Regions from separate parts of the Ochrobactrum teleogrylli genome, predicted to be linked through region 3. Evidence: predicted binding sites of a transcription regulator. Region 3 holds the regulator's gene; each other region holds the start of a gene.
The links. The regulator LexA, encoded in region 3, represses DNA repair genes until DNA is damaged. The targets are predictions, from matches to a motif close to TGTTCNNNNTGTGTTCNG.
Positions count from the first base shown of each region.

Region 1: WIX40_RS08380 (DNA polymerase IV) is a predicted target of LexA. The motif match lies at 2,543-2,560, and genes of this name have one in related genera.
Region 2: WIX40_RS15745 (helicase-related protein) is a predicted target of LexA. The motif match lies at 3,465-3,482, and genes of this name have one in related genera.

Region 1 is NZ_JBBHKQ010000001.1:1,792,310-1,798,360, reverse strand. Features, by position in the region: gene WIX40_RS08400 (PleD family two-component system response regulator) at 1-845, opposite strand, end outside; gene WIX40_RS08395 (response regulator) at 868-1,239, opposite strand; gene WIX40_RS08390 (DUF3572 domain-containing protein) at 1,471-1,773, shown strand; gene rnk (nucleoside diphosphate kinase regulator) at 1,807-2,232, opposite strand; gene WIX40_RS08380 (DNA polymerase IV) at 2,619-3,962, shown strand; gene WIX40_RS08375 (hypothetical protein) at 4,060-4,359, shown strand; gene WIX40_RS08370 (hypothetical protein) at 4,512-4,721, opposite strand; tRNA gene WIX40_RS08365 (tRNA-Cys) at 5,010-5,083, opposite strand; gene WIX40_RS08360 (hypothetical protein) at 5,329-5,487, shown strand; gene WIX40_RS08355 (COG4315 family predicted lipoprotein) at 5,753-6,051, opposite strand, start outside.
Region 2 is NZ_JBBHKQ010000001.1:3,371,768-3,377,818, reverse strand. Features, by position in the region: partial or broken gene WIX40_RS15750 (RNA-binding S4 domain-containing protein) at 1-175, opposite strand, end outside; gene WIX40_RS15745 (helicase-related protein) at 177-3,275, opposite strand; gene WIX40_RS15740 (acetyl-CoA C-acetyltransferase) at 4,034-5,227, opposite strand; gene WIX40_RS15735 (GlcG/HbpS family heme-binding protein) at 5,405-5,836, shown strand.
Region 3 is NZ_JBBHKQ010000001.1:405,068-411,118, forward strand. Features, by position in the region: gene gltX (glutamate--tRNA ligase) at 1-129, opposite strand, end outside; gene WIX40_RS02045 (ComEC/Rec2 family competence protein) at 384-2,918, shown strand; gene lexA (transcriptional repressor LexA) at 3,005-3,733, opposite strand; gene WIX40_RS02055 (molybdopterin molybdotransferase MoeA) at 3,974-5,191, opposite strand; gene moaC (cyclic pyranopterin monophosphate synthase MoaC) at 5,228-5,713, opposite strand; gene trpC (indole-3-glycerol phosphate synthase TrpC) at 5,718-6,051, opposite strand, start outside.

The DNA.
Region 1 (6,051 bases), 1.4 Mb from region 3:
TTGTAGCACTTGCGCTTGATCTGCGTACGCAGCCGCGCAAAAAGCTCCAGCTTTTCCAGCGGGCGCATCAGATAATCGTTAACGCCAAGCTCCAGCGCGCGAACGACAAGCGCGCCCTCGTCTTCCCGCACAATCAGGATGATCGGCACCAGTCGGGTACGCTCGATGGTGCGCAATTGGGAGCAGAGGCGCAGCGGGTCGTAATAGGTGAAAGCCGCCGAAACGACGATGCTGTCAAAATCCGCCTCGATGGCCTTGATGAGAGCGGCATTGGCGTCTGTGGCGATATCGACCCGATAGGTTTCGCCCAAAATAACGCGCAGCCGTGCTGCCGCCGTTTCATCCTCGTCCACAACGAGGATGCGGGCGGCATCCTGCAAGTTCGGACCGGAACCAGAAACCTTGGCTGAAAGCAGCGCCTCCACCTCGGCATCGGCCACGCTGTTGCTGCGCTGGAACAGTTCGTCCGAGACCAGCTTCAGGCGGGCGAGGCTTTTCACACGCGACATCAGATGGAGATCGTTGACCGGCTTGGAGAGAAAATCATCTGCACCCGCCTCCAACCCACGAATCTTGTCTTCCGGGCGGTCAAGCGATGTCACCATGACCACAGGAATATTGGACGTGCGCGGGTCGTCCTTCAGCTTGCGGCAAACTTCGAAGCCATTCATGCCCGGCATGAGAACATCGAGCAGGACAACGTCAATCTGCCCGCCTAAGCAGATTTCGAAAGCATCTGATCCGTTATAAGCGCTGACAACTTCGTAATACTCAGCAAGCAGCCTTGCTTCCAGAAGCTTCACATTGGAAGCCACATCATCGACGACGAGAATTCTGGCAGTCATGATCCCCCTCGCCTGGTCGAGCCTAAGCGTCGCCCAGATAAGACTTTATCGTTTCTATAAATCTTGGAACAGAAATTGGCTTGGATATATAGGCCTCGCATCCGCCCTGCCGGATGCGTTCCTCGTCGCCTTTCATGGCGAAAGCCGTGACCGCGATCACCGGAATATGGCGCAGTTCCTCATCGTCTTTCAGCCACTTGGTCACTTCCAGACCTGAGACTTCCGGAAGCTGGATATCCATGAGAATGAGATCTGGCCGATGTTCGCGTGCGAGATCAAGCGCCTCGAGACCGTTTCGTGTCCGGATCGTTTCGTATCCGCTGGCTTCGATAAGATCGCGAAACAACTTCATATTCAATTCGTTGTCTTCGACGATCATTACGCTTTTCGTCATCGAAACTTCCCTGGGGCAACTCCCCGGCCCGATTATTCATTCATCTACTGGCATTGGCTGACACCAAACAGTGTGTGCACCGACATTCCCCTCGGTCCACTCTATGATTTAACCTCATTTCATTGACGAAAGGCAAATAATTCCGTTGTCGCTACAAGGACCTGCATCTTATATGAAAACAATTGCAGGCCCGCGTGGCGGCGGCATGGATAGGCTGAAATGGAGATGACGATGAAAACGCTTATGAACGAAACAGAAGCGCAGGGTCTCGCCATTGAAGCTTTGGCCTGGCTTGCGCAGGACAAGGATTTACTCCCGCGCTTTCTGGCGCTGACGGGCATCGAAGCCTCGTCCATCCGTCAGGCAGCGCGTGAGCCGGGCTTTCTGGCCGGTGTGCTGCAGTTTTTCTTAAGCCACGAGCCAACGCTGATGCGCTTTTGCGAAGAAACCGGGCGTGACCCGGCTATCATCCAGAAAGCGGCGTCTTTCTTGCCCGGCGGTGCGGGCCAGCATTTGCAAAGCGGCGCCGACTGATTCGACCGACACCGCCCTGTTTTTGCGCTGAAATCAGGCTGCGGTCGGCCCGGTGACGACCTCTTCCGCCGCGGACACATTGAGAACGTTCAGTTCATGCGCCCGCCCGTCGCGTGCAGTCCATGAAATCGACTGGCCGGGTGCAAGCCCGATCAATGCCGTACCGATCGGGGTCAGAATCGAAACCTTGCCCTGTGCAATGTCCGCCTCGCCCGGATAAACCAGCGTCACGCGGCGCTCATGTCCGTCATTGGAACGGAATTCGACCACCGAACCCATATGCACCACATTTTGCGGCAGCCGCTTGGCGGGCACGACCTTGGCGCGGTCAAGTTCGGCCATCAGCTCGTCGGCGATTTCCTCGTGCTGCTCGGCGACGCTGTTGGCCAGCCCCATCAGGCGCTCGTAATCGACGTCGCTGACGACAATATTGGGCTTCTTGCGATTCTTGACGCTCATGGCGATAGCTCACTGTTATAAAAGATAAATATCTCCGAGCATGATGGCTCGAAGCGGATTATTGGGATGTTTTCATGAAAGCGCTTGTCGAATTCGCTTGAGGCAAGCGACGAACCATCCCCCGGAGTCCTTCTGCGCTAGGCAGGACTCGAGGGCCTTTATCCCGCGATCGGTTGAACCCGATGGAGTATGGCGGCGAAACGGTTGTTCATAACACTAAAGTTGGTGATATCGTTGCCAATGTCAAGAGCATGACGGTTGTGCGCGGCTCTGCCAGTGGCACGGCGCGCGATTGGTGATATACAAAGCATGTTCCTTTTATGTTCGTTCGAGCAGGCTTCATCGAGTCGAAGCCGGGCCAGACGACGAAGCTGCGCATGTGGACGATGGTTGAGAATTTCGCCGGAAACAGTTCGGAGCAAGGCTTATGTCGCGACTGTCTGTCGCTGCAGAAGAGTGCTTCGGTGCGCCGCTGTTTTTCCTGCGGCAGCCCGCGCCTGGTGCGACATCCGGAATTGTACAAGCTGACGCTGGCGCATATCGATTGCGACGCATTCTACGCCTCCGTTGAAAAGCGCGATAATCCTGAATTGCGCGACAAGCCGCTCATCATCGGCGGCGGCAAGCGCGGCGTCGTTTCGACAGCGTGTTACCTCGCCCGTATTCATGGTGTGCGTTCGGCGATGCCGATGTTCAAGGCGCTGGAAGCCTGTCCCGAGGCGGTCGTTATCAAGCCTAATATGGAGAAATATGCCCGCGTGGGGCGCGAAGTGCGCCAGCTGATGCGTGATCTCACCCCATTGGTTGAGCCGCTTTCCATTGACGAAGCGTTTCTCGATCTCAGTGGCACGGAACGACTGCATAAGGCGCCGCCCGCCGTGGTTCTCGCACGCTTTTCCAAGCGCGTGGAAAGCGAGATTGGAATCAGCGCATCCATCGGCCTGTCCTATTGCAAATATCTCGCCAAGGTGGCCTCCGATCTGGAAAAGCCGCGCGGGTTTTCCGTTATTGGAGAAGCCGAGGCGCTCGATTTTCTGCGCGATAAGCCGGTGAGCATGATCTGGGGCGTCGGCAAAGCATTTGCGGCCAAGCTGCAAAGCGACGGCATCCGTAGCATAGGCCAGCTCCAGACGATGGATGAAGGCGGGCTGATGAAGGCCTATGGCACCATGGGCCAGCGTCTCTATCGCCTGTCGCGGGGGCAGGACAGCCGACGGGTCGAGCCGGAACATGATATGAAAAGCGTTTCGGCGGAAACGACCTTCAGCACCGATCTTTCCACTGCGGCCGATCTGGTGCCTGTTTTGCGTGCGCTTGCAGAAAAAGTATCGCGACGGCTCAAAGCAGGTGAAATTGCCGGGCGCACGGTCGTCCTCAAGCTCAAGACGCAGGACTTCAAGCTGCGCACCCGCAATCGCCAGCTTTCGGACCCGACCCAGCTGGCTGACCGCATTTTCCGCCATGGATTGCAGCTTCTGGAAAAGGAGCTGGATGGCACCAAATTCCGGCTGCTTGGAATCGGTGTCGGCGAGCTATCCTCAAGCGACCGGGCTGACCCGCCAGATCTGGTCGATACGCAGGCCACAAAGCGTGCTGTCGCCGAAACCGCGATTGATCGCCTGCGCAACAAGTTCGGGCTGAATGCAGTTGAGACCGGCTATACTTTCTCAAAAGGTAATCTCGCCCGCACGCAGACACCATCCGACCGCGATAATGACGACCACGACTGAGTGATTGGCGGCCTGACGGGAATTCACCGCGTTATCCGACTTGTTTCCGCTTTAGACTCACGGTTCAATTCCCGCAGCTAAAACATGGAGGTTAAAAATGCTGACAGGCCCATTGTGTCGAGCAGGCCGCGCGCTCGTTGAGATTTCACGCGATAACCTCGCCAAACTATCCAAGGTGGATGCATCGGTTATCGAAGATTTTGAGCGGAAGATCGACAAACCGTCCGCTGAAACGATCAATCAGCTGCAAAGCGCGTTGGAAGATCTCGGCGCAGTTTTTATCCCGGAAGATGAACGCGGAGTTGGCGTTCGCTTGAAATTCACCGCCTCCGAAGCCAAACGCATAGCGATCCTCGAAGGCGAAGGCGGCATCATAGCCCAGGATGACGTCACCTGACACATTGGTGCCGTGGCCGTTCAAACAGCCGTTTGGACTGCAAACGCCGGATTTCGTTTTGATACACTATCTGCAGGCACAAGCATTAAGGCAGAACTCTCTTGCGGGAGAGCACATGTGAGCGTCTGCCCCGCCTAAACGGGGCAAATCATTCAACCGCCGAAAATGGTCCGTCCACCGCTGAAACCCGATCCCGAACTGGTCGTAAATCCGCTCCTGTTCTTGCCGCCCGCGACAATAACCCCGGTAGATTTATCGGACTTTACCGTCTGGGTATCCAGGTTTCCGTTCGTTGGCGCGGTCGCAAATGCAGTTCCTGCCGTCATGAATGCACCAACGGCTAACAAAGCTATGGTCTTCATGGTTCCTCCTTTGCTGGCCCTGCCAGCTGACGCCGAAAATACGATGAGATCATGCGGGCGTTGACGCACCATCCGGCGTTTAGAAAACGCCAGATTTGGCCTCGATGATATACGGCACATGCCGTATTTCGGCATCTAGACGCCCTCCACAGTATTGAAATTTCAGTCAGTTACTAAACCGGGGCGAACATATTGCGGAGGCTCAGAGCCAAAAGACGGCATAGTTTGCCACACCCAAGAAAATAAAACCTTGGATATCAATCGGTTACAGTGATTTTGAGAAAAAAATGGAGGCCTCGCCCGGAATCGAACCGGGGTGCAAGGATTTGCAGTCCTCTGCGTAACCACTCCGCCACGAGGCCTTCCTGAGAGCGTTTCCAAATCAATTGGTTTGGCTCTGCGCAGTTCCAATATTGATCCCTGCCCACTTCGTCAAGCGATTCGAGCCCTTTGTGTAAAAAATCCTTGGTGTTTTCTCTTGGCCTACGAATAAGCGCCTGCGGCCAGCGCGATTGGGGAATTTTAGAGCATTACGATCTGTTAACGCATTGGAAAGGACAGGCTGTGCAACAATAAGCCCATGAGACAAGCGCCGACATGGAGACGAGTGAAGCACGCGGCTTGCTTCGTTTTGCGCGTGGCCATGCTGGCCGCCCCCATTCTGCTGGCATTAGCGGCTTTGACCATGGTGACCAATCCGGACGGTAACAAACCGCCGGTTCCCGACAAGGGTGTTTCCGGCGCGACAGCGCCGACCGGAAATTGATCCCTCGTCGGCAATCTGACGTTACAAATTGCAACAGCTGGAAACCTCGCTGCCGAATCCTGGATTGAAATGGCTCGTAGAGTGCCGCAATCGTTCAATTGCGGAGATGATTTATGGCCAAGCTGCAGTTCTTTTTTGCAAAGGCCTTGCCCTATATGGGAACAGGCTTCATGCTCGTCAATTTTCTGGCTTTGCTTTACGCCGTCACCATACGCGGATGATTTCATGACGATTAGAAGCGAAAAGGGCGCCGTAGCGCCCTCTTTCATTTGACGACGTGCCAGACGCCGCCCTTGCCGTCGCCTTTAACGTCACCCATCTTCATGTCGTCGTGGTAACGATAAAGCGGCATTCCCTTGTAAGCCCACATATCCTTGCCGTCCGTGGCTTTGACGACAGAAAAGTCGCCGTCCGATTTTGCGCCTTTGTCGGCATGAAATGCAGGCCAAATCTTCAGGCATTTGGCATCGCAGGACGATTTACCGCCTTCGTCCTTGTCAAATGTATAAAGCGTCATGCCCTTCGGCGTGGTCAGTATTTTGCCGGACTGGCTATCCATCATCT
Region 2 (6,051 bases), 3.0 Mb from region 3:
TGATGGTCAGCACATCGCCGATTTTCACCTGATGAGCGGCCTGCTCGATCTTATCCCGGTTGACCCGGACCTTGCCGCCGACGGCGAGTTTCGCCGCCAGCGATCTTGATTTGACCACGCGCGCGAAAAACAGCCACTTGTCGATACGCTGTCTTCCGCTGTGTTCGCCGGTCATCTTACTTCTTCATCTGCTCCTTGAGAGCCAGCAGCTTGGCAAACGGCGAGTCGGGATCGATCCGTGCCGGACGTTCCTGTTCGAAACGCTTGTTGCCATTAGACGCGCCATGGGGGGCAGCGTGATCGCGCTTCGGCTGGCGATCACGACCGCCACCGTCACGCGGCTTGCCCTTGAAGCCTTCGCGCTTGCCCTGACCTTCGCCGTCATGGTTGTGGCGCTTGTTCTTGTCGAAACGCTTGCCGCCACGCGCATTTTGCTCGTCGCCGCCTTCGGACTTGCGCGCCTCGTTTTGCTGGCCGCGATTGTGCTGGCCACCATGACGCTGACGGTTGTTCTGGTCCTGATTGCGGCTACGACCTTCGAAACGGCCCTGACGCCACAGGAGAACCGGCTTCGGCTCTTCCGCAACCGCGTCACCGGCAGGTGCAGCGGCTTCTGCAGCAGGCGCTTCCGCCACAGGTGCGGTCTCTTCGGCCTTCACTTCAACAGCGACAACCGGCGCAGGCACCGGTTCCGCCGCAGGCACGGCAGGCTTTTCCGCTTCCGCTGCAACAGCAGAAACGGCAGCGCCTGCATCCTTGGCGGCAGCTTCGGCAGCAAAGGCATCCAGTTCCGCAAGCTTGGCGGCAACATCGCCAGCTTCCATCGCCTCATGGCGATAGCCCAGGCTTTTCAGGATTTCTTCCATGTCTTCAGTGGTCGCACCGAGGATCGACATCATGGCAGGCGTGACGATGAAACGTCCGCCGTCATAAGCGCCATCCGGACGCGTACCAGAACCCGGACGCCAGGCCAGAGCCGGACGGATGAGATCGGCAAGACGCTCCAGAATATCGATGCGAACCGCACGACGGCCCAGCACGCGATAGCCTGCCAGACGATAGAACATCGGATCGAAAGCCGGATCGACCACAACCGAGGTACGACCAGCGGCCAGAACATTGACCACATCGCCGTAACCGGCACGCTCGCGGCCATCGTTCTTCAAGGCCCAGAGCAGCGTGATGAGACCGGCGGGAGCCGGCTTCAGCAGCATGGGCATGAACACGTGATAGGCGCCGAAGCGCACGCCGAGGCGACGCAGTGCCGCACGCGAATCCTGATCGAGACCGCGCACTTCCTCCACCACCTCACGGCGCTGGAGAATGCCGAGATTCTCAACGATCTGGAAAGCGAGACCGCGCGTCATGCCGGTCAGCGCGTCGGCGCCGGCCAGATCGGTCAGAGGCTTCAGAACGGTTTCGATGTGGTGAGCCACGAAACGATCGATGCGCGCAGCAACCTTGTCCCGTGCAGGACCGGTGAGCTGTTCGTCGGCAAGGATAACCGTGCGCGGCTTCATAATGTCGTCACCGGCGACCAAAGATGCAACGGTTGCACCGACCCAGCGCAACACACCGTCCGAACCAAGCGCGAAGTCTCCGTTGGGAGCAGCCGCAAAGCGCTCCGCACGGCGATCGAACTCGGCGGCCAGCGCCTTTTGCGCAGCCGTCTTCACCGCCTTCGCGTCTGGCCCCTCGGCCTGGACGTCGGCGGTGAAACGGAATCCTTCCAGTTGCCCAACATTGTGGCCTTCGACACTCACGTCCCCGGCCGGGCTGATTTCTGCTTCAAGCATGGCATTCTCTCTCAGGCGCCTCATAAGCACGCTTGTCCTGCGGTCTACAAAGCGTTTCGTCAACCTTTCATGAAGCGCGTCGGACAATCTGTCCTCTATTTCGCGCGTCTTTTCCTGCCAGTGTGTCGGATCGGCAAGCCATCCGGGCCTGTGCGACACAAAAGTCCAGGTTCGAATTTGCGCCACACGGTGCGACAGAGTGTCGATTTCCCCCTCTGTACTGTCGGCGCGGCGCACCTGTTCGCTCATATAATCTTCATCGACGCTCCCTCGGCGCACTAGATCCTGATAGATAGACGCAATGATATCGGCGTGTTGTGCCGGTGCGATCTTACGATAATCCGGGAGTGCACAGGCATCCCACAAAAGTTCAATCCGCGCCGGTGTTGTCGCGAGGCGCACAATCTCTCCGTCTTTCGACAGATTTTCAAGCGCCTGCTGGTCGACAGCCGGCAAAGCCTTGGCCAGCCCCTCGACTGGTGCTGGTGTTTCCAGTGATCGGCGCAAGGCTTCAATCGACGAAAAGTCGAAACGCTCCGTGCGCCATTGCAGCACTTTCACCGGATCGAAATTATGCGCTTCCACCCGTTCGACCATCTCATCGTCGAAGGGCTGCACCTGTCCCGTTACGCCAAATGTGCCATCGCGAAGATGACGACCGGCACGACCGGCAATCTGCCCCACTTCGGCTGGCGTCAGATCACGGAACTGATAGCCGTCGAATTTGCGGTTCTGCGCAAAGGCCACATGATCGACATCGAGATTGAGCCCCATGCCGATGGCATCGGTCGCGACCAGAAAATCCACATCGCCGGACTGATAAAGCTCGACCTGCGCATTGCGTGTGCGCGGCGACAAGGCCCCCATGACCACCGCAGCCCCGCCGCGCTGGCGACGGATCAGCTCGGCAATGGCGTAAACCTCGTCGGCGGAAAAAGCGACGATGGCCGAACGGTTCGGCAAGCGCGTGATCTTTTTGGAACCGGCATAGGCCAGATGCGACAGGCGCGGACGCGTCACCACATTGATGCCGCGCAGGAGCTTTTCCAGAATGGCGCGCATGGTGGCGGCACCGAGCAGGAGTGTTTCCTGCCGTCCGCGCAGATGCAAAATGCGATCTGTGAAAATATGCCCGCGTTCCAGATCGCCCGCGAGTTGCACCTCGTCGATGGCGACGAATGCCACATCGGTGCGGCGCGGCATGGCTTCGACGGTGCAGACGGAATAACGCGCAGTGGGCGGGACGATCTTTTCCTCGCCCGTGACCAGCGCGACATTGGCGACGCCCACCCGCTCCACGACACGATTATAGACCTCACGCGCCAGAAGGCGCAGCGGCAGGCCAATCATGCCGCTGCCGTGCGACAGCATGCGCTCGATGGCGAGATGGGTTTTGCCTGTATTGGTCGGCCCCAACACCGCAGTCACGTCGCGACCGCTCAAGCTCAGCGGCAAATCATGGGCAGGGCGTTGGTTCATGCCAATAATTGATTCCCGGTACAAGCACCCCAACATGCAACTGGGGTGCCGATTGTCGTGTGTTGCGATAGCACTATACGACCTTGGCCGAAAGCGCTCCTGTTAAGTTTAAGCCGCCCGAGTTTTTACATAGGCAGCCTGACAGTTTTACCAAACGCCCGATTTTAACAAAGGGTCCAATTTAACGAATAGAACGACTCTGGAACGAATCGGCTACGAATCGCTGACTCTGATTCCTTCGCCTTTTGTTCACGGCAACATATGGTAACCGGATTTTCGATAGGCACCATATGCTGAATCTCCCCTGCGTAACATCCTGACACAAACAGAACAGAACACCAGCGCCGTTAACTTTTGACCAAAGCGCGTCAAGAGTGAGCGATGACAGTTTGAGCAGCGTAAAGAAAACTTAACAATTCCTAATAGTTGGTTATCGAACATCAAGCCGCCAAAGCCGTTTTCATTAACCTTTAGGCCAAAGCCGGAACGAATCGGCGACGAATCGGTGATCGATCAATTTTCCCTCTTTGTTCTCACCACATCTGGTAGGCTTTTGCCAACCGCACCATATTGAAACATCAGCTGACGCAACGATACACCCTAAAATGAACAGAGAAGGCGTTTGGCGTTAACCTTTGAGCGGGTGATCCAAAACAGCCCCGCCCCTCATTCGCTATCAAACCTGTGTTTGCGGACATAAAAAGGCAGGCTGCGGAAACCCACAGCCTGGCCGAAAGATAAAGCAGGTCGGAAACGGATCAGTCGCGCTCGACACACATGGCAACACCCATGCCGCCACCGATGCAGAGTGTCGCGAGACCGCGCTTGGCATCGCGGCGTTTCATTTCATAAAGCAGCGTGGTCAGCACACGCGCGCCGGAAGCGCCAATTGGATGACCGATAGCAATTGCGCCGCCATTGACGTTGACGATTTCCGGGTTGAGACCCAGATCACGAACCACGGCGCAGGATTGCGCGGCGAAAGCTTCATTAGCTTCCACCAGTTCCAGATCGGCCACCGTCCAGCCAGCCTTTTCCAGCGCCTTGCGCGTGGCTGGGATCGGACCCGTCCCCATGATCGAGGGATCGACGCCAGCCGTTGCCCAGGAAACGATGCGCGCCAGCGGCTTGACGCCACGCTTGCTTGCCTCCTCGGCTTCCATCAGCACGACTGCCGCAGCGCCGTCATTGAGGCCGGATGCATTGCCCGCCGTAACCGTGCCTTCCTTGTCGAAAGCTGGCTTCAGCTTGGTCAGCGCTTCGAGGGTCGCGCCCGGACGAATATATTCGTCGGATGAAACGACAACATCGCCCTTGCGCGTCTTGACGGTGAACGGGACGATTTCATCCTCGAACTTTCCGGCCTTCTGCGCCGCTTCTGCCTTCTGTTGGGACGCGAGCGCGAATTCATCCTGATCGGCGCGGGTCAGTTGCCACTGGCGCGCAATGTTTTCTGCGGTGATCCCCATGTGATAGCCATGAAACGCATCGGTCAGTCCGTCCTTGATCATGGTGTCGATCATTTTGAAATCGCCCATCTTCACGCCGCCGCGCAGATGCGCGCAATGCGGCGCCATGGACATCGATTCCTGACCGCCAGCGACGATAACTTTCGCATCGCCCGACTGAATCTGCTGCATGCCGAGCGCAACGGCGCGCAAGCCCGAGCCGCAAAGCTGGTTGATCGCAAAGCCCGTTGCTTCTTTCGGGCAGCCAGCCGCCATAGCAGCCTGACGCGCCGGGTTCTGCCCCTCGCCTGCCGTCAACACCTGTCCGAGAATAACCTCATCGACGTCATCAGCAGCAACGCCTGCCCGTTCCAGAGCCGCCTTGATGACCGCCGCGCCCAGCTCATGGGCGGGAACAGTGGCGAAAGCACCGTTGAAGGAGCCCACCGCCGTACGCGCGGCGCTGGCGATAACGATAGCTTTCGGATCGGTTGCGGCAGTCATGCTATTCCTCCGTGACAAACTGTTGCGACAGAGAAAAACCAAAAAGCGCGCCTTGGCAAGGATTACATCAAACCTTCAGCAAAGCGAAAAGCTGTTTCTCCGAAAACGAGGTACTTTAGCGGATGCGGATCATCTGACAGGCGCTAAACTAGCTGCATTGAAACAGGAGAGTTCCCCATGGTCCAACTCACGCTCGATCAAGCCAATTCCATCATCGCGACGGCCTTTGCCAAGGCCGCCGAACTGAAGCTCAAGCCGCTGGCGGTCTCGGTTTTCGATGCAGGTGGCAATCTCAAGGCGTTTCAACGTCAGGACGGCACGTCGATCCTGCGCTTCGAAATCGCATCCGGTAAGGCTTTCGGCGCTCTGGCGATCGGAAGCGGTTCGCGCTGGCTGCACAATCAGGCCAAGGACCGCCCGCATTTTCTGGAAGGTCTCTCCGGCGTCTCCGGCGGCAGAATCGTTCCTGTGCCGGGCGGTGTCATCATCAAGAATAGCGATGGAGAAATTATCGGCGCTGTCGGTGTTTCAGGAGATACGTCCGACAATGACGAAACTGTCGCCGTTGCAGGAATAGAAAAGGCTGGCTTTGCTGCGGATGCAGGCTGAGCAGAACAGGAGAAAGGCCGCGAAATACTCGCGGCCTTTATTTTTGATCTGTCATCGTAAGTTCTTGCTCGCAAAATGCGCAATAGCCCGTGCGCTGTTTTCATCCAATCGCCCGTCAAGATTTGGTGTATCAGACATGTGCCTAGAAAAAGAATCGCTATGACAAGTACTGTCCATTACATTAAAAAGTGACGATACAGCTCTAAGAGAAATAC
Region 3 (6,051 bases):
GATACGCAGCAGCATCTTGCCGCCGGTATGCTTGGCATAGAGCCAGTTGAACAGGGCCGTGCGGGCACCGCCGATATGAAGATAACCCGTGGGCGAAGGGGCAAAACGGGTGACGACCGGTTTCGACATGGTAGCTCCACTTTATCGCGCGCCCGTCAAGACAGCGGCAATTGCCGGGGCAGGGGCGCAAACTGAATTCTGATGCTCGCCGCCAAAGAGCGAGGGCGAGGATTTCTATAACGAAACCCTCTCGATTTCGACTGGCGTTCATGTAGCATAGGCAGCATTGTGCGCAAGGGCTTCGCGTTTGTTTCGGCTCCTTGCGACATTGTTCTTTTGGGGTATTTCGACAAAAAGACCTTTTTTTGCAGTCAGGCGGGGGCATGACGCGCATAGGTGATATGGCGGAAGCAAATGAGCGGGCGCTTGTCAAAAGCCTGCCTGACGGCTTGACGCGCTCATATCTTCCCGAGCCGTGGCCTGACCCTGCAATTGCGCCTGCCGAACGCCGCGACCGCGATCCGTCGCAAATCCCGACGCCGGATGATGGCCGCAGCGCCGTCAAAAGCCTTGCGCGCAGGGCTCCCGCCGCCTTTGCGGAAGCTGTCAGTCTGGAAGCGGCGCGCGGGATTTTCTTTCTGCTGATTCCGATTTTCAGCGGCCTTGGCGCGATTGCCTATTTCACCGTGTCATTTGAACCGGATTGGACGCCGGTGCTGGCGCTTCTCACCGGACTGGCTGTCATCCGGCTCCTCGCGCGGAAGCATTTCCTTGTTGCGCAGATACTGACGCTGGCGCTGGCTTTCCAGCTGGGTCTTGTCAGCGGAAAATGGGAAACCGAACGCAGGGCGACGCCGATGCTCGGTTCCGATGTTTCAACACGCATAACAGGCCGTGTCGTTGCGCTGGAAGCGCAGGATAATGGCAGCTGGCGTATTACCCTTGATTTGCTGGCAACAGAACGCCCGAAACTGCGCTTTGCACCGGAACGTATCCGTATCAATGCGCGCGATATACCTGCTGAAACAACGATTGGCGGCGGCTTGACCGGTTTTGCGCGGCTGCGGGTGCCGTCAGGCCCGGTCCGCCCCGGCAATTATGATTTTTCTTTTCACGCCTATTTCAACGGTATTGGTGCAAACGGCTTCTTTCTGGGGAACCCAAAGACGGCGCATGTCCCGCCGCAAACAAGCCTGATCGCTGCGATCAGTGAGTGGGTCGCCTTGCTGCGCGTGCGCGTTTCGGAGCGGGTGGAGGAGGTGATTGGCGGCGAGGACGGCAATGTCACAGCCGCATTGATCGCTGGAACGCGCGGCGGCATCAGTGAGGAAACCAACGAAAATCTGCGCAAGGCGGGTCTCGCGCATATTCTTTCCATATCGGGGCTGCACATGGCACTGGCGGCGGGGGTCGTCATGTTTGTCCTCCGGTCTGGTTTTGCGCTCTTTCCCGCGTTCAGTGTGCGCCATCCGGTCAAAAAATACGCGGCATTCCTGTCCCTGCTGAGCTGTACGTTCTATCTCGCCATGTCTGGAGCGGATGTGGCCGCACAGCGCAGCTATGTGATGATCGCCGTGATGCTCAGCGCGTTATTGTTCGACCGGGCTGCGATCAGCATGCGCAATCTGGCAATCGCCGGAATGGTGACCATCGCGATTTCACCGCATGAAATATTGGGGCCTAGTTTTCAAATGTCCTATTCGGCGACAGCTGCCCTGATCGCCGGTTATGCCTGGTGGAGCGCGCGCAAGGCCAAGAAGCTGCAGGATATGGAAAGGCGCGTTGCAGCGCCAGTCGGCGGATTGGCAGCCAAGGCGTTGAATTTTGTCTTTGCCGCTGCAGGAACGTCGTTATTGGCTGGGCTTGCAAGCGGTATTTTCGCTGCCTACCACTTCAACAATACCGCACCGTTGGGGCTGATTGGCAATGTGCTGGCTGATCCGGTGATTGCCGTTCTGGTCATGCCCTTTGCTGTTTTCGGTTTGGTGTTGATGCCGCTCGGTCTCGACTGGATACCATTGTCCCTTGCTGGTTCCGGTGTGTGGATCGTGCGCGAGATTGCAAGTTTCGTGGCGTCCTGGTCCCCGGAAGGCAATCCGGGCGCGATGCCGCTCACAGCGCTTGCTTTCTGGACCATAGCGCTTGTGATTGCGGTCCTGTTCACAACCAGATTCAAGATTCTCGCTTTACCATTTGTTTTATTGGGATTTATCGCCTTTGTACGCGAGCCGTTTCCAGATGTCGTGATCTCGGAAGATGCTAAGCTGGTTGGGGTTCGACTGTCCGATGGGCGTTTTGCCGTGAACCGCGACAGACCATCCAAGTTCACGGTCGATAATTGGCAAACTGCCTATCTCGCATCGCAATTTCTGATACCGCAACACGCAAAGGACCGGCTCAGAGGAATCCCGACGGACGGCTTTATCTGCGAGGATGGATTGTGCACGATCACGCTGCGCGACGGGCGCGTGCTTGTATATACGGCTGATCCGACAGTTCAGGATATCGCCTGTGACATTGGCGATGTGATTATTCTGGCTGTAGCTGGCGAAATGCCAGGATGCACGCGCACGAATAAGCTCGTTCTCAACCGGCGTGATCTGGCCTTGCGCGGGACGGTTGAAATCAAATTGGGTGACAAGAAAGACGCCGCCAATGTTCCCACCGTGAAGCTTTCAAGCACCTCGCCCGACGAAAGCGGCGCTCCACCGCAACAGCCCAGATTTGCTGATCCGCGTTACGACGACACGCTGGCCTTCGCCATCGATGAGCCACGGCGTCCGTGGCATCTATTTCGGCTCTATTCCCGCGCAGCGCGGGGACTGCCAGATTGGGAATATAAAAAGAAAAGGACTGCGCAGGTGGTGGTGTCAAATTGTCCGGCTGATGACAATCAGGAGCCGGGCAAATGTGAATGACCGCATGGCGGCTATGAGATCAGTTATTCCGGCAGTCCGGTAAACTACCATTGCGACCCAAATCGCCCAAAACGGACAACCTCTGATCAATACCGGCGGATCAGACCGACCAGCTTGCCCTGTACGCGCACGCGGTCGGGACCGAAGATGCGCGTTTCGTAAGCGGGGTTTGCCGCTTCAAGCGCAATCGACGCACCCTTGCGGCGGAAGCGCTTCAAGGTCGCTTCTTCATCATCGACCAGAGCCACGACAATCTCGCCCGGATTGGCCATGTCACCGCGCTTGATGATCACCGTGTCACCGTCGAAAATTCCGGCATCGATCATCGAGTCACCTTTGACCTCCAGCGCATAATGTTCGCCCGCGCCGATCATTTCCGGCGGAAGGCTGAGCGAATGCGTCTGGTTCTGAATGGCGGAGATCGGCACACCGGCAGCGATGCGTCCCATGACAGGCACCGACACGGTTGCCGACACATCGTCATTGATCGCAACCGGGGCAGGGCGCAATGGTTGCGCGGGCGCAGGCGGCGCCTTGCCCAGACTGCCTTCAATGACGCTCGGTGCGAATTTCTTCTGCGCGTTCAGCCCCGGTGCAATCGAATCCGGTAGCCGCAGCACCTCAAGGGCACGCGCTCGGTTCGGCAGTCTGCGAATAAAACCGCGTTCTTCCAGAGCGGTGATCAGCCGATGTATGCCCGACTTGGAAGCAAGATCGAGCGCCTCCTTCATTTCGTCAAAAGATGGCGGAATGCCCGTTTCTTTCAGACGGTCATGAATGAACAGCAGAAGCTCGTGCTGCTTACGGGTCAACATGCGCGACACCCTCCGGCCAGATAAGAATCGAGAAAAACAAAACCAGAACGAACACTATATGTTCCAGTCTTGTTCTGCAATGGTTTTAAAATGATTAACGGGTGCGCGCCTTGTTGCGGTTCTGTTCACGGAAGGGTGTGAGGTGGGGCTCGGTGTTTGATGAAACGGTTTGTTTTCAAACAATTACGTTTGTTACTTCGTGTTCATTCGAGGTTGTGAAAGCGCGGCTTTTCACACCTATCAGCGCAACATCAGAACACGGCACGGTGTGCCCGCAGCGGCTGCCGGGGCATTTTCATCACGAATGAGCAGTGCATTGCAACCGACAAGGGCCGTCAGCATGGACGAGTCCTGTACTGGAAACGGTGTCACCAGCAGTGTTCCATCGCTTTGTGATTCGACCGTTGCGCGCACAAAATCGCGGCGATGGTCATTGGCGGGCATCGCCTGACCGAGTTTCGCCGGGCGGATATCCGCCGTCAAATCGGTGCCTGCAAGTTTCGCGATAAGCGGACGGAGAAAAACCAGACTGCAAACAAGACTTGAAACCGGATTGCCTGGCAGGCCGATTATGTGAACGGTTTTGCCATTGACGGTCTTGCGTCCATACATCAGCGGCTTTCCGGGGCGCATGGCGATTTTCCAGAAGTCCAGTTCGACACCGCAATTGCGTAATGCGCCATGGACGTAATCGCGGTCACCGACCGAGGCGCCGCCGATGGTCACCAGTACGTCGATGCCGCTGTCGAGAGCGGAGGCGATAGCCGCTTCGATCTGAGCCGGATCGTCCGGAATGATTCCCATATCTTCAGGCTTGCCACCGGCGCGGCGCACGATTTCGGCAATGCCGACGCTGTTTGACGCGACAATCTGGTCCGGGCCGGGGTCGGCTCCCGGCGGCACAAGTTCGTCGCCGGTGGCCAAAATAGAAATGCGAGGTTTGCGAAACACATCAAGCGTTGGATTGCCGCTGGCCGCAGCCAGTGACAAAGCGGGTGCGTCCAGTTCGCGGCCAACGGACAGAACAGTCTTGCCCGGCGCAAAATCGAGACCAGCCCGGCGGATATGACGCCCCGTGGCTATGCCTTCGAGTATGGTTAGCTGATCGCCAGATCGCTCGGTATGTTCCTGGATGACAATCGTATCGGCAGCTTCCGGCATCGGTGCGCCAGTGAAAATACGCACAGCCTGTCCGGGGAGGAGTGAACCGTCGAAGCGCTTGCCAGCAGCGGATTCGCCGATAACCTTCAGTTGAAGCGGATAGGTGGTATCTGCTGGCGCAATCAAAGCATAGCCGTCCATGGCTGAGCAGTCGAAAGGCGGTTGCAGGAAATGCGCCTCAACGGCGCGGGCAACAACGCGCCCGCCCGCTTCGTTCAACGCAACGGTTTCGAGGCCATGCGGTTCTGCGGAGGAGAGTATACGCGCCAGAGCATCTTCGACCGGGAGAAGGGACATCGTATTTCCTCTCGAACTCAAACTTGTCGGAACGTTTCACGCCTTCCAGTCGCCGGACTTGCCACCAGACTTTTCCACAACGCGGATATTGCCGATTTCCATATGGCGATCGACAGCCTTGGCCATGTCATAGATCGTCAGGCACGTCACGGATACAGCGGTCAGAGCTTCCATTTCCACGCCGGTGCGGCCCTTGAGCTTTGCAAGTGCGCGAACGCGCAAGCCCGGCAGCGCATGGTCCGGTACAATATCCACCGCGACCTTGGTCAGCATCAGCGGGTGGCAAAGCGGAATGAGGTCGGCGGTCTTTTTCGCGGCCATGATGCCCGCAAGCCGCGCGGTTCCGATCACATCGCCCTTGGCTGCGTCGCCCGCCAATATGAGCGCCAGCGTTTCCGGCTTCATGGTCACGCTGCCTTCGGCGACGGCCTGACGCTCGGTCTCGTCCTTGGAGCCGACATCCACCATATTGGCGGCGCCTTTCTGGTCGAGATGCGTGAGCCTGGCCGTGTCCGAGGTCATGACATCAGGCCTTGCCGGTCAGGAGTTCGCGTGTGGCGGCGGCAACATCGTCCTTGCGCATCAGGCTTTCGCCGATGAGGAACGTGCCGATGCCGGATTTTTCCAATCGCAGGCAATCGTCATGGGTGAAAATGCCGCTTTCGCCAACCAGCAGGCGGTCGGCAGGAGCCATTTTCGACAGCCGTTCCGAAACGGTCAGGCTTACTTCGAATGTACGCAGGTTGCGATTGTTGACGCCCAGAAGGCGCGAGGAAAGCTTGAGGGCGCGTTCCATTTCGGCTTCGTCGTGCACTTCGATGAGCGCATCCATGCCGAGTTCGAAAGCGGTTTCTTCCAGC